4 regions of the Arthrobacter sp. TJ-266 genome follow, and region 2 is predicted to be linked to each of the others. Evidence: riboswitches for the same ligand, from Rfam matches in the RefSeq annotation. Region 2 holds a riboswitch; each other region holds the start of a gene.
The links. Region 2 has a riboswitch for S-adenosylmethionine ahead of sfnG (dimethylsulfone monooxygenase SfnG). Riboswitches for the same ligand answer to the same signal wherever they lie in the genome.
Positions count from the first base shown of each region.

Region 1 (3,256 bases), on a different contig from region 2:
TGACCTACCAGCTGCTCGGGATCTTCTTCGCGCTGGTGCCGGTCGCCCTGGTGCTGTTCCTCCTGAGCGGACAGGGGACATCGGCCTTCCGGCGTCTGGGGTTCACCTTCGACCGCCCGCTGAGGACCTTCGGTTTCGGTGTGGGCCTCGCCGGGATCATCGGCGTCGGCACGCTCGGCGTCTACGCGGCCGGCCGCGCTCTCGGCATCACGACGGCGATCGTCCCGGCCGCGCTCGACGAGTACTGGTGGACCGTGCCGGTGCTGGTGCTCTCCGCGGTGCGGCACGCCGTGTTGGAGGAAGTCATCGTGGTCGGCTACCTCATGCTGCGTCTGCGCGAACTCGGGTGGTCGACGCCCGCCATCATCATCACGAGTGCCCTCCTGCGGGGGAGCTACCACCTGTACCAGGGGTTCGGTCCGTTCATCGGCAACGTGATGATGGGGCTGCTCTTCGCCTGGTTCTACACGCGCACCAAGCGCGTCATGCCGCTCGTGATCGCGCACGCGCTGATCGACATCACCGGGTTCGTGGGGTTCGCCCTGATCGGCCCGGCCATCGGAATAGGTAGCTGAGCCAAGGCTTACCTTTTCTTTTATCGCGCACAAATCATGACTAAATTATTCGCAATTACCGGTGTTACCGTGAATTCATTGAGCAGAAGTACGGATTCCGCCGTCAGGATCCGCCGCACCCCCAGGAGGAATCATGAGCGTCGTCACCAGTGTCTCCGAATGCAGTGTCCACAACTGCTCCTTCAACCATGACGGCTGCACGGCGGTCGCCATCACGGTGTCCGGGAGCGAGGAGCACGCCTCGTGCGCCACGTTCATCGACACGTCCATCAGCGGCGGACTGCCGAAGATGCTCGCCCATGTCGGGGCGTGCCAGCGCTCGGAGTGCTCGTTCAACGCGGATCTCCTGTGCACGGCACCCGCGGTCAAGGTCGGTCCCGGCGCCGAGGCCGCCGACTGCCTGACCTATACCCACGCCTGAGCCGGCGCCGAACCACTGACGAACACAGAAAGGGACCGGCCGTCGGCCGGTCCCTTTCGTCTGAGCTTCGTCTGAGCTTCTTCTGAGCAGAGTGCTGCGTGCTAGATCTCGACCCGCCCGTGGGCGGTCTCGAACGTCACGGACATGACGCCCGGCGTGCCGTTCGGGGCGATCCACTGGACCTGGACGCCGTCGAGCGTCTCCTCGACCTCCGTGCCGAGCCACTCGGTGACGCGCTCGGACGAGCCGGCGATGGTCAGGCAGTCGAGCTTCACCGATGCGGCACGCGCGAGGGAGGGGTGCAGGGCCTCGGTACCCTCGTCCCAGCGGAGGAGGTAGGGCACCTGAGGATCGGCGATGAGGCCCTTGATGCCGATCTGCTGCCAGGAGAGTTCCTGGCCGTCGGGAAATTTGCGGTTGCCCGGGACGGCGCTGCGTCCGAGGCGTTCCTCGAACGGACCGAGGTCGTCCACCGCCACGCACCAGCCCATCCAGCCGCCTCCGGCTTCGGAGCGGGCGCGGACGGCCTGACCGAAGGGGGCCTTGTCCGAGGCGGGGTGGTCGAGGACCTCCACGACCTCGAGGTACTGGCCGTTGACCAGGGGCACGATCATGTTCCGTGTACCGAAGCGGGGATGCACACCGCCTCTCACCGCGTCCGTCCCGAGCTTGGTAGAGATCCGCTCGGCGGTGGCGGCGAGACCGTCGGGTTCACAGGCGTACGACACATGATCCAGGCGCATGCCGATATCTTGGCACTAAGTGATCCACGTCTCGACTTAGGTTCGCCTTACTCGTTCGTCCCTTCACGAAGTGTCATACGGCTTGCCTCCAGCGGGGCCGTGCGCTTCCATGGAGTCAGGTCATGAGTGCCAGCACGAAGCCCCGGCTTGCTGGCCGGCAACCCTCCAACCGCGGTGGGGTGCCCCGGGTGAAGACCAGGCTCGACGCCGGACCGGCGTCGCGCAAGCGCGGGCCCGTGACGGCCCGGTGACCTGGGCGAGACGTCGGCAGGTTCCGGACACCAGCGAGGCCCCTTCCTACAGGGAGCATCATGTCCAACGAGTGGTCTTTCGAGACACGCCAGATCCACGCCGGCCAGGAGCCGGACTCCGCAACGGGGGCGCGCGCGCTCCCCATCTACCAGACGTCGTCGTTCGTCTTCCCGAGCGCGGAGAGTGCCGCCAACCGCTTCGCGCTGACGGAACTCGCGCCGATCTACACGCGTATCGGCAACCCGACCCAGGAGGCGGTGGAGACGAGGATCGCGAGCCTGGAGGGCGGCGTCGGCGCCCTGCTGCTCGCCTCGGGCCAGGCCGCGGAGACGTTCGCCGTGCTCAACATCGCGGAGGCGGGCGACCACATCGTCGCGAGCCCGAGCCTCTACGGCGGAACCTACAACCTCTTCAAGCACACGCTGCGGAAGTTCGGTATCGAGACCACGTTCGTCGAGGATCCGGACGATCTCGAGCAGTGGCGCGCCGCGATCAGGCCGAACACCAAGCTGTTCTTCGGCGAGGTGGTCTCCAATCCGCGGCAGGACGTCCTGGACCTCGAGGGGATCAGCGCCGTCGCCCACGAGCACGGGTTCCCGCTGATCGTCGACAACACGCTCTCGACGCCCTACCTGATCCGACCCATCGAGTGGGGTGCGGACATCGTGGTGCACTCGGCCACCAAGTACCTCGGCGGGCACGGCACGGCCATCGCCGGCGTGATCGTCGATTCCGGGAACTTCGACTTCGCGCGGTACCCGGACCGCTTCCCCGGCCTGAACACCCCCGACGAGAGCTACCACGGACTCGTCTATGCGCGTGACCTCGGGGTGGGCAGCGCCCTCGGTGTCAACCTCGCCTACATCCTGAAAGCACGCGTGCAGCTGCTGCGGGACCTCGGCGCCGCGGTGTCGCCGTTCAACGCCTTCTTGATCGCGCAGGGGCTGGAGACGCTCAGCCTGCGGATCGAGCGGCACGTCCAGAACGCGCAGACTGTCGCCGAGTGGCTGGAGGCCCACGACGACGTCGAGCGCGTGGCCTACGCCGGCCTCCCGTCCAGTCCCTGGTACGAGCGCGGCAGGAAGTACGGGCGGAACGGGACCGGCGCGATCGTCAGCTTCGACATCGCCGGCGGGCACGAGGCGGGCACGCGGTTCGTGGACGGACTCGAACTGCACTCGCACGTGGCGAACGTCGGTGACGTCCGCTCGCTCGTCATCCATCCGGCGTCGACGACGCACAGCCAGCTCGGCGCGGAGGCGCAG
Region 1 is NZ_JBZCNC010000005.1:27,317-30,572, forward strand. Features, by position in the region: gene AC4D12_RS14615 (CPBP family intramembrane glutamic endopeptidase) at 1-575, shown strand, start outside; gene AC4D12_RS14620 (DUF1540 domain-containing protein) at 709-996, shown strand; gene AC4D12_RS14625 (VOC family protein) at 1,098-1,739, opposite strand; SAM riboswitch class IV at 1,858-1,974, shown strand; gene AC4D12_RS14630 (bifunctional o-acetylhomoserine/o-acetylserine sulfhydrylase) at 2,051-3,256, shown strand, end outside.
Region 1: another riboswitch for S-adenosylmethionine. It lies ahead of AC4D12_RS14630 (bifunctional o-acetylhomoserine/o-acetylserine sulfhydrylase); the one in region 2 lies ahead of sfnG (dimethylsulfone monooxygenase SfnG).

Region 2 (3,256 bases):
CATGGTGGCGTTGATGCCGTTCATGCCGCTGCTGATGACCTGACCGCCACCGGCGTAGACCGCCACGTGACCGCCGGTGATCACGAGGTCCCCGGGAGCCGGGGCGGACACCCGGGCGCCGAACTGGAAGAACTGAGCCGGGCCGAGGTCGCCCACGGAGATCCCGGCGGCACGCAGTGCCTTCTCGGCCAGCACGGTGCAGTCCTGGACGGCGCCGGCGCGAAGCTGCGCCTGAGCCGATCCGAGGATGGCCGCTGCCGCATTGCCCGAGGGCGCTGCAGCGACCGACGAGGCGTGCACGGGTACCGGGGTGATCGCTGCCGAGGCCAGGTAGACACCCGACCCGGGCGCCGTGGACACGGCCGGTGCAACAGCGGCGGCCTGCTGGTAGGCAGGAGCCGCAGGTGCAGCGGCAACCGGAGCGGACACCGTCTGGGCCGGCGCGGTGACGGCCGATCCGGCGGTGGGGATCGTGATCGACTGACCGGGGAAGATGACCGATGCGAGCGAGAGGCCGTTCGCGGTCAGGACCGAGGTGAGGTCCGCTCCGTAGCGTGCGGAGATGGCACCCAGGGTGTCACCGGCGGCGACGGTGTGCGTGGAGCCGGCGACAGCAGGGGCCGCCACGGTGGAGGCCACCGAGGTGTAGTTCGTCGCGGCGTCGGTGTAGGTGCCGGCGTTGGCCGTTCCCATCGCACCGAACGCGAGGCCGGAGGTGACCGCGATGACGGCGACCGGGCGGCCGACGGTCGTTGCGTGCGCGCCGGCGATGCGGCCGAGTGCCTGCAGTGCGAGGTTGCCCTCGACGTCGGCCCTGTGGCGCGCCGGTGAAGTGATTCGTGACATGGTTCTGTACCTCTCCCATGCCTGCGGGGTGAGCTGTCGGGTTCGGATGGGAGTCACCCGGCCGCGGACACCGCTGGATACGGCGGTGGTGTGCGACTTAACCCCGAGGACGCCTGCAGGGAAACCTGGGCGCCCGGTGGAACTGATGGTTCCCCCGTCCCTGCCTTTCGTGTGTGCGGACGTATTCCGGTCGGCGGCAGGGCTCGGCAATCCGTCCGGAAGCGTCTCACGTGGACGGAGACGCTGGTGTGACCCTAGCCGGACCCTCGTCGGTTTGTCACATTTGCGTAACGGGACGTACCATCTGGCGCCGGCCTTCTTGACAGGCCTCCGCCAGGAGGTGCCCGGGGCCCGCACAAGCCCTCATCGGCGGACGCGACGCCAGCGGCGGACGGCAAGGGCCGTGCCCATCGCACTGACCGCGAGCAGCACACCCTGCTGCACGTAGAAGCCCGCCGACATGCTGCCGCCGGAGACTCGCGCGGTCAGGAGGAGGCTACTGACCAGCGTGAGGCTGAGGAGCGCGCCGACGATCACGAGGGTGCTCCAGAAGCGCCGCTCCTGAACCCGCGCTGCCCTCCGCCATCCGTCCATCCACTTACCCTAGGCGGGGCGCGGCCGTCACTGCCCGGGCTGCCACCGCCCGGCGTACGTCCGCCCCGAAGGCCTTCGTGGGAGGACACATTGTTTGGATCCCTCCGGAGCGGCTGTCAGACTCGGGAGTGACCATCCCGAGCGGCTGAGAGATCTGGCTCACTGACGCCGCAGCAACCCTGGCCTCCGCGTACCGCGGCGACAGTAGGGTGCTACTGCCAGACCGATGGAGGATCCATGAGCGTCGCAGACCTGTCCACTCCCCTGAAATTCGCCTACTGGGTGCCCAACGTGAGCGGTGGCCTGGTGGTCTCGACCATCGAGCAGCGCACCAGCTGGGACTTCGAGTACAACCGCGACCTGGCCCGCATCGCGGAGAACGCCGGATTCGAGTACGCGCTCTCGCAGACCCGGTACGCGGCGTCCTACGGCGCGGACAAACAGCACGAGGCCACGAGCTTCTCCCTCGCCCTCCTCGCGGCGACGGAGAAGCTGAAGGTGATCGCCGCCGTCCACCCCGGCATGTGGCACCCGGGGGTCCTCGCGAAGTTCATCATCACGGCCGACCACATCTCGAACGGTCGCGCCGCCGTGAACATCGTCTCCGGCTGGCTGAAGGACGAGTTCGTCAACTTCGGCCTCGAGTGGCTGGAGCACGACGAGCGCTACGTACGCACCGAGGAGTTCATCCGCGTGCTCCGCGGCCTCTGGACGGAACAGGGCTACAGCCAGGCGGGGAAGTACTACGACATCAACGACTTCACCCTGAGCCCGGCGCCCGTGGACGTGCCCGGCCGCCCGCACCCCGAGATCTTCTTCGGCGGCAACTCGACGGCCGCCCAGGCGACCGCGGGCCGCGTGGCCGACTGGTACTTCTCCAACGGCAAGGACCTCGAGGGGTTCAAGGAGAACATCGCCGGGGTGCAGGCGTCCGCCCTCGAGGCGGGCCGCCGGCCGCGCTTCGGCCTGAACGGCTTCGTGATCGCACGGGACTCCGAGAAGGAGGCGCGCGAGACGCTCCGTGAGATCGTCGCGAAGGCGCACCGCCCGGCCGTCGAGGGGTTCCGCGACGCCGTCCAGGAGGCGGGCGCCTCCACGAAGGACGGCAAGGGCATGTGGGCCGACTCCTCCTTCGAGGACCTCGTGCAGTACAACGACGGCTTCCGGACACAGCTCATCGGCACGCCCGAGCAGATCGCCGAACGCATCGTCGAGTACAAGAAGATCGGCGTGAACCTCTTCCTCACGTGCTACCTCCACTTCCAGGAGGAGGTCGCCGCGTTCGGCAGGGACATCCTCCCGATCGTCCGCGAACTCGAGGCGGACGCCGCCCGCAAGGCCGGCGTCGACGTCGAGCTCCCTCCCACCCTCCAGACCAGCAAGGCAGGCTTCTGATGGCTGACCGTTCCTTCGGCTTCCGCACGCGCGCGCTCCACGCCGGCGGCACCCCCGACGCCACCCACGGCGCCCGGGCCGTCCCGATCTACCAGACGACGTCGTTCGTGTTCAAGGACACCAATGACGCCGCCAACCTCTTCGCGCTGCAGAAGTACGGCAACATCTACTCGCGCATCGGCAACCCGACGGTCGCGGCGTTCGAGGAGCGCATCGCCTCCCTCGAGGGCGGTATCGGCGCGGTGGCGACGGCGTCGGGCATGAGTGCGGAGTTCATCACCTTCGCGGCCCTCTGTCAGGCGGGCGACCACATCGTCGCCGCCTCCCAGCTGTACGGCGGGACGGTGACGCAGCTCGATGTCACGCTGCGCCGGTTTGGCATCGAGACCACCTTCGTTCCCGGTACCGATCCGGCCGACTA
Region 2 is NZ_JBZCNC010000003.1:70,522-73,777, forward strand. Features, by position in the region: gene AC4D12_RS08945 (LysM peptidoglycan-binding domain-containing protein) at 1-846, opposite strand, end outside; cyclic di-AMP (ydaO/yuaA leader) riboswitch at 852-1,037, opposite strand; gene AC4D12_RS08950 (hypothetical protein) at 1,210-1,440, opposite strand; SAM riboswitch class I at 1,570-1,673, shown strand; gene sfnG (dimethylsulfone monooxygenase SfnG) at 1,678-2,835, shown strand; gene AC4D12_RS08960 (O-acetylhomoserine aminocarboxypropyltransferase/cysteine synthase family protein) at 2,835-3,256, shown strand, end outside.

Region 3 (3,256 bases), on a different contig from region 2:
CGTAGGCGGCGATGCCCGCGGGGTTGCCGTCGAGCATAGCGACGTAGCGGGTCTTCGCGCCGTCGTCGCTGACGGAGATGTCGTCCTTCGTGTGCTCACTCATGGTCCCGACTCTGGCATCGACGAGCGCCGGTGGTCAACGCGCCGATTCCTGACCGGCAGGGGACTCGTGGTGGGTGGCGACGGCATCCCGACCGGGGGCATCGACGAGCCAGCTCAGGGCATCGGCCTCGGAGGAGAAGTACCGGGATGTCGTGGGGGAGCGGTGCGCGAAGCCGGACATCACCTCGTCCACGGCATCCTCGCCGACGATGGCCACGCGGCTGAAGCCGGTGTACGAACTCATGCCCACCCGTGCCTCCGGGGTGATGCCCGTGATCCCGTGCATGTGGACGAGGAGGGGCAGCGCCGTGGGGCCGTGGTGCTCGGCGAGGGCGCGGGCGGCAGCGACGGCGACGGGGTGGGTGACCTCCACTCCGCGTCGCCACCGCAGACGGAGGAAGCCCCTCTCGAGGTGGGTTGTGAACGGTTCCATGACATCCTTCGGCACGCGGAGGGGCAAGTGGTGAGCCAGCCTAGCAAGGGTGACTCCCACAATGGCGGGAGTATCCACAGGTGCACAGGGCCGACGTCTGGAGCCGTGCAGGTTGTAGCGTCAGGAGCATGACGCTGAGCATCCTGGTCACCGGCGCGAGTCGCGGCATCGGCGCCGGCATCGCCGTCGAACTCGCAGGCCGCGGGCACCGCCTGGGCGTGCACGCGGGCCGGGACGTCGACGCCGCGGAGTCGGTTCGCGCAGGTCTTCCCGGGGAGGGCCACGCCGTCGTCGTCGGTGATGTGGCCGATCCGGAGGCATGCGCGCGCATCGTGACGGACGCCGTCGGGGCACTTGGCGGGGTCGACGTGCTCGTCAACAACGCAGGGGTCTTCACCGCCCATCCGCTCGATTCCACCTCCTACGAGGAGTGGCAGCGTGCTTGGCAGCGCACGCTCGCCGTCAACCTGACCGGCCCGGCGAACCTCGCGTGGCTCGTCGCGCGCCATCTGATCGAACGCCCGCAGGGGCCCGACGGCGGCCGACTCGTCGCCGTCGGTTCGCGCGGCGCCTACCGGGGCGAGCCGACCACGCCCGCGTACGGCGCGAGCAAGGCGGCACTGCACTCCATGACGCAGTCGCTCGCGGTGGCACTGGCGCCGCACGGCATCCTCTCGGCCGCCGTGGCGCCCGGCTTCGTGGAGACCGCCATGGGCCGCACCGTGCTCGACGGCCCCGCGGGCGACGCCGTGCGCGCCCAGAGCGCCTTCAACCGGGTCGCGACGGCGGAGGAGGTGGCGCAGGCGGTGGCCTGGCTCGCCACCGATGCGCCGGTCTGGGTCAGCGGCACCGTGATCGACGTGAACGGCGCCTCCTACCTGCGGTGACCGCTGGTGACCCCGTCGCCGGAGCGGAGGTTCGTGACGCACTGTGACCCGGGAGGGTGGACGTCCGCGGAACACCCGGCCTAGGCTCGGACCCAGAATCACGAGTTCCAACGCAAAACCCTGGTTCGTTGGACGGCAACCCTCTCGCTGTAGCGGGGTGCCCCAGGTGAGGATTCGGTCCGGCTGAGCTGCCGGGCAAGTACGGCGCTCCCTCCACGGCAGTGCCTCGACACGAGGATTCTTCATGCCCGCTCCCGCACGGCACATCCGTTTCAACGCCTTCGACATGAACTGCGTGGGCCACCAGTCGCCCGGGCTGTGGCGGCACCCCGAGGACCAGTCCTGGCGCTACAAGGACCTGCGGTACTGGGCCGATCTCGCGCAGACGCTCGAGAAGGGTCTGTTCGACGGCATCTTCATCGCGGACGTCCTCGGCACGTACGACGTCTACGGCGGCTCCAACGAGGCGACGCTCCGGCAGGGCACGCAGACGCCCGTCAACGATCCGTTCCTGCTCGTCTCCGCCATGGCGCTCGTGACCGACCACCTCGGCTTCGGTGTCACGGCCGGCACGGCCTACGAGCACCCGTACCCCTTCGCCCGTCGCCTCTCCACCCTGGACCACCTCACCAACGGGCGGGTGGGCTGGAACGTCGTCACGGGCTACCTGCCCTCGGCCGCCCGCAACATGGGCAACGAGGACCAGCTCGAGCACGACGAGCGTTACGACCACGCCGACGAGTACCTCGAGGTCCTCTACAAGCTCCTCGAAGGTTCCTGGGAGGACGACGCCGTGGTCCGCGACCGCGCCACCGGCGTCTTCACCGACCCCGCCAAGGTCCACGACATCGGGCACGACGGCACCTACTTCACCGTTCCCGGCATCCATCTGAGTGAGCCCTCCCCGCAGCGGACCCCGGTGATCTACCAGGCCGGAGCCTCGCCCCGCGGTGTCCGTTTCGCGGCCGGAAACGCAGAAGCCGTGTTCGTCGGCGCGCCGACGAAGGCCATCCTCAAGGACTCCGTGTCCCGTATCCGGGACGCGGTGGAGGCCGCCGGGCGGGATCGCTATGCGGTGCGGATCTACACGATGCTCACGATCATCACCGACGAGACCGAGGAGAAGGCCCGGGCGAAGCACGCCGACTACCAGCAGTACGTCAGCTACGAGGGCGCCCTCGTCCTGCTGTCCGGCTGGCTCGGGATCGATCTCAGCATCTACGACCCCGACGAGCCACTCGGCAACGTCGAGTCGAACGCCATCCAGTCCGCCGTTGCGAACTTCCAGAAGGTGAACGACGACGGCGCCCCGTGGACGGTCCGCGACATCGCGGAATGGGCGGGGATCGGAGGGCTCGGACCGCGGATCGTCGGCTCCGGCGCCCAGGTGGCCAATGAGCTCCAGGCGTGGGTCGACGAGACCGACGTCGATGGATTCAACCTCGCCTACGCCATCACACCCGGCTCCTTCGAGGACGTCATCACGCACGTGATCCCCGAGCTGCAAAGGCGCGGCGCCTATCCCACGGGGTACGCCGAGGGGACACTGCGTCAAAAGCTGTTCGGTAAGGGCGACCGCCTGCCCGAGGACCACCGCGGAGCGCGGTACCGCCTCCAGACCGTCCGCCCCTGACGCATCCCTGACGCGTCCCTGACGCGCTCATGAACCGACGTCCGGCGCCGTCGTCCTGCGTCAACCTCCGGCACTGATTCCCGGTTCCGCCGTCCAGCGCCGTTCTATCGATCCACTCCGCCCTTTCCGAGGAACCCCATGATCTCTCTACGACACCTGACCAAGACCTATGGCCACGGCGGCACCGCCGTCACCGTTCTC
Region 3 is NZ_JBZCNC010000004.1:429,005-432,260, reverse strand. Features, by position in the region: gene AC4D12_RS13660 (GNAT family N-acetyltransferase) at 1-103, opposite strand, end outside; gene AC4D12_RS13655 (SpoIIAA family protein) at 137-535, opposite strand; gene AC4D12_RS13650 (SDR family NAD(P)-dependent oxidoreductase) at 664-1,422, shown strand; SAM riboswitch class IV at 1,519-1,630, shown strand; gene AC4D12_RS13645 (LLM class flavin-dependent oxidoreductase) at 1,667-3,055, shown strand; gene AC4D12_RS13640 (methionine ABC transporter ATP-binding protein) at 3,194-3,256, shown strand, end outside.
Region 3: another riboswitch for S-adenosylmethionine. It lies ahead of AC4D12_RS13645 (LLM class flavin-dependent oxidoreductase); the one in region 2 lies ahead of sfnG (dimethylsulfone monooxygenase SfnG).

Region 4 (3,256 bases), on a different contig from region 2:
CCCCCGAGCGCATCACCCGGGCCATCTCCGCCGCGGATGCCGCCGACTCCGAGCGGGGCATTCATCGGATCACCATCGACGACGAGACGGTCGAACGCATCGCTTTCACGCTCGGCACGATCTACAGCCGCGGTGACGAGTTCGATGTCAGGGATTACACCAGGAGGGCTCGCAAGATACTCGATGCGCTGGTCGGACAACCAGCGACGCCCAGCTGGGGTGACCAGGTCGGCGACGTGCACTGACGACCGAGGAACCCGCCCGATGCGGAGCTGATACACGCTCATCAGGCGTCCCGTCCGGGAGTCCCAGCGTCAGAAGTCGGACCTGGCCTCGTCGTTGTAGGGCGCAGCCGGACGCGGCAGGTCGCTGATCAACTCGTTGACTGCATGGGAGATGAGGTTCCGGTCGGAGCTTCTCGCGCTGATCAGACCACGGAGATACCCGTCGAGTTGGAATTCGTCGACGTCACCGCCGATGGAGAAGTAGTGGATCCAGACGTCCTCCATGTGGAGCCCACTCTGATGGATGGCTTCGAGCGTGCGCAGGCGTTGTTCTTCGGGTGGCAGCTTGATCATCACGGACCGCTGACGGCGCCTGGCCCATCCGACCGCTCGCTGAGCCGGGCCGCGATCACCGTGACCGACGTGTTCTCCTCAGCCGCGAGTTCGACCAGGTGCTCCATCGCTGTCTGCTTGTCGATACCCAGTCGTTCCATGAGGACACCACGGGCGATACCTACGGTGTCCCGGTCGGCAAGAGACGCTTTGACTTCGTCGCTGATGCGCTGCGGGGTGTCGCTGGTCTGGATGTGTCCCAGCAGGACCGCTGAGGCCCGGGCGAGATTCGTCAGGATCCGCTGATCGTTACTGGTGAACGCGTTGGGCTGGTCGGAGTAGACCTTCATCGCACCCAGCCCCTCCTTCTTGCGCATCAACGGCACGCTGAGGCAGGACCGGATCCCAGAAGAAGCTGCCGCGGCCGTCCACTGTGGCCACCGTTCATCGGCGTGGGTGTCCTCGATGATGACGGGGGTACCGGTGGACCAGGCGGCGAAGCAAGGGCCCTCACCGAACTCGTACTGCAGGTCATCTGCTTCGAGCACGTCCTCGTCCGTCGCGCCGACGCTCAACCGCCTCCCATCATGGCTGAGAACGCTCACCCCTGCGCCCTGCGCGGCGCCGATGGCGTCGCGGGCGACTTCCGCAAGACCGTCGACTGCGTCATGAGCGGTCTGCTCTGTCAGGAGGTATCCGTAGGTGCGCCCGAAGATCTCCAGGAGCTCAGGGGCGGGTGGTGTCGTCTTCACGGGGGAGCTTTCAACTGCGCTGCATCGACCTGATCAGGGTATGACCCCTGCAGGTTGGAAGCCGGCTGCTCAACCCCATCGGACTCCACTGAGACGGAAAACCGACGTCGAGTATAAGACAAACCGGCGGTGTCGGACCAACCGGCCCAGCGACGCGTCTGCCCGTCCGTCAGCACCCGTGAGCCGATCCCGCTTCGAGCGACCGTTCGCGTCACCGGCGTCGAAAGGCTTTGCACCTGCGGCAGGCGGGACCCGTGGACCACGTCGTCCGGCACGGTCCATCTGGATCGGCCCGACTGCCCGACGGCGCTCGATATGGCGCTGCATGACGCTCCTTCCCCCGGCCTTTTTGACCCGCCGCGCTCCGATGTCCTAGCGTCGTCCTAGCAATCATGAGTTCCAGCCACAGGCCCTGGCCGGCTGGACAGCAACCCTCTCCCGTAGTGGGGTGCTCCAGGTGAAGATTGGGCCGCCGGGTCAAGTCCCCCGGTTGGCAAGTACGGCGTCGTGCGGTCCTCCGAGGGGTCTTGTCCCTGGAGGGACCGCCCAACGCTCAGCCCAGAACAGCGAGCGTGTCACCTGAAAGTCATTCCCACCTCGTCGCTGCCCCGTCGGCAGCGCGCCCTCCCTCGTCACGCCCCCCTGCAGTTCCGCGGTACCGCCGTGCCATCTCGAAGGACACACCCATGATCACCTCACGCAGGCTGCTCGCCGCCGCCGTCGTCCCCCTCCTCGCCCTGACCACCGCCTGCGGCCTCTCCGGCGGAGACGCCGCAGGTGGCTCCGAGACCGTCCGCATCGGCGTCGTCGGCGCCAGTGACCCCGAGTGGGCCGCGTTCACACAGGCCGCCGAGGACGAAGGCATCTCCGTGGAGATCGTCGACTTCGCCGAGTACACGCAGCCCAACCCCACGCTCTCCGAGGGCGAGCTGGACCTCAACCAGTTCCAGCACCTGGTGTACCTCGCGCGCTACAACGTCTCGAGCGAGTCCGACCTCGTGCCCGTCGGCTCCACCGCCATCTACCCGCTGGGCCTCTACTCCACCCAGTACGAGTCCGTCGAGGACATCCCCGACGGCGCCACCATCGCCATCCCCAACGACGAGTCGAACCTCGCGCGTGGCCTCCTCGTCGCGCAGTCGGCCGGTCTGTTGACCCTGCGCGACGGCGGCAGCGCGTTCTCCACGATCGACGACGTGATCGCCGACGAATCCCGCGTCACCGTCACCACGCTGGATGCCGCGCTCACCCCGACGTCGCTCCCTGACGTCGCAGCAGCCATCATCAACAACGATTTCGTGCAGGACGCCGGGCTCAGCTTCGATGACGCCATCGCGAAGGACGACCCGACGGACCCGGCGGCCGCAGCCTACGTCAACGTGTTCGCCTCCCAAAGCGGGGAGAAGGACAACGAGACCTACCAGCGCCTCGTCAGCATCTACCAGGACACGCAGGCCGTGCTCGACGACGTCCAGGAGACCTCGGGCGGGACGGCCGAGTTCGTGAAGGTGCCCGCCGAGGAGCTCCAGTCCACCCTCGAGCGCGTCGAGGAAGACACCCGCGCCCAGGGCTGACCGCTCCACCACCCTCCGACGGCCGGCCGCACCCCGGCCGGCCGTCGGCATGTCAGAAAGGCGACCATGCCGCTCATCGAACTGCGGAACGTCACCAAGAGCTTTCCCGCGGCCCGCCGGGGCGATCCCCCGGTCACCGCGATCGACGACGTCAGCCTGGACATCGAAGCCGGCGAGATCTTCGGCATCATCGGCTACTCGGGAGCGGGCAAGAGCACGCTCGTCCGCCTCATCAACGCCCTGGAGAGCACCACGTCGGGCGAGATCGTCGTCGACGGCCAGCAGGTCACCGGCGTCCCCGACCGCCGGCTGCGGAAACTGCGCCTCGACATCGGCATGATCTTCCAGCAGTTCAACCTCTTCAGCGCGAAGA
Region 4 is NZ_JBZCNC010000001.1:273,620-276,875, reverse strand. Features, by position in the region: gene AC4D12_RS01470 (hypothetical protein) at 1-245, shown strand, start outside; gene AC4D12_RS01465 (hypothetical protein) at 315-578, opposite strand; gene AC4D12_RS01460 (GAF and ANTAR domain-containing protein) at 578-1,309, opposite strand; SAM riboswitch class IV at 1,698-1,815, shown strand; gene AC4D12_RS01455 (MetQ/NlpA family ABC transporter substrate-binding protein) at 1,996-2,883, shown strand; gene AC4D12_RS01450 (methionine ABC transporter ATP-binding protein) at 2,950-3,256, shown strand, end outside.
Region 4: another riboswitch for S-adenosylmethionine. It lies ahead of AC4D12_RS01455 (MetQ/NlpA family ABC transporter substrate-binding protein); the one in region 2 lies ahead of sfnG (dimethylsulfone monooxygenase SfnG).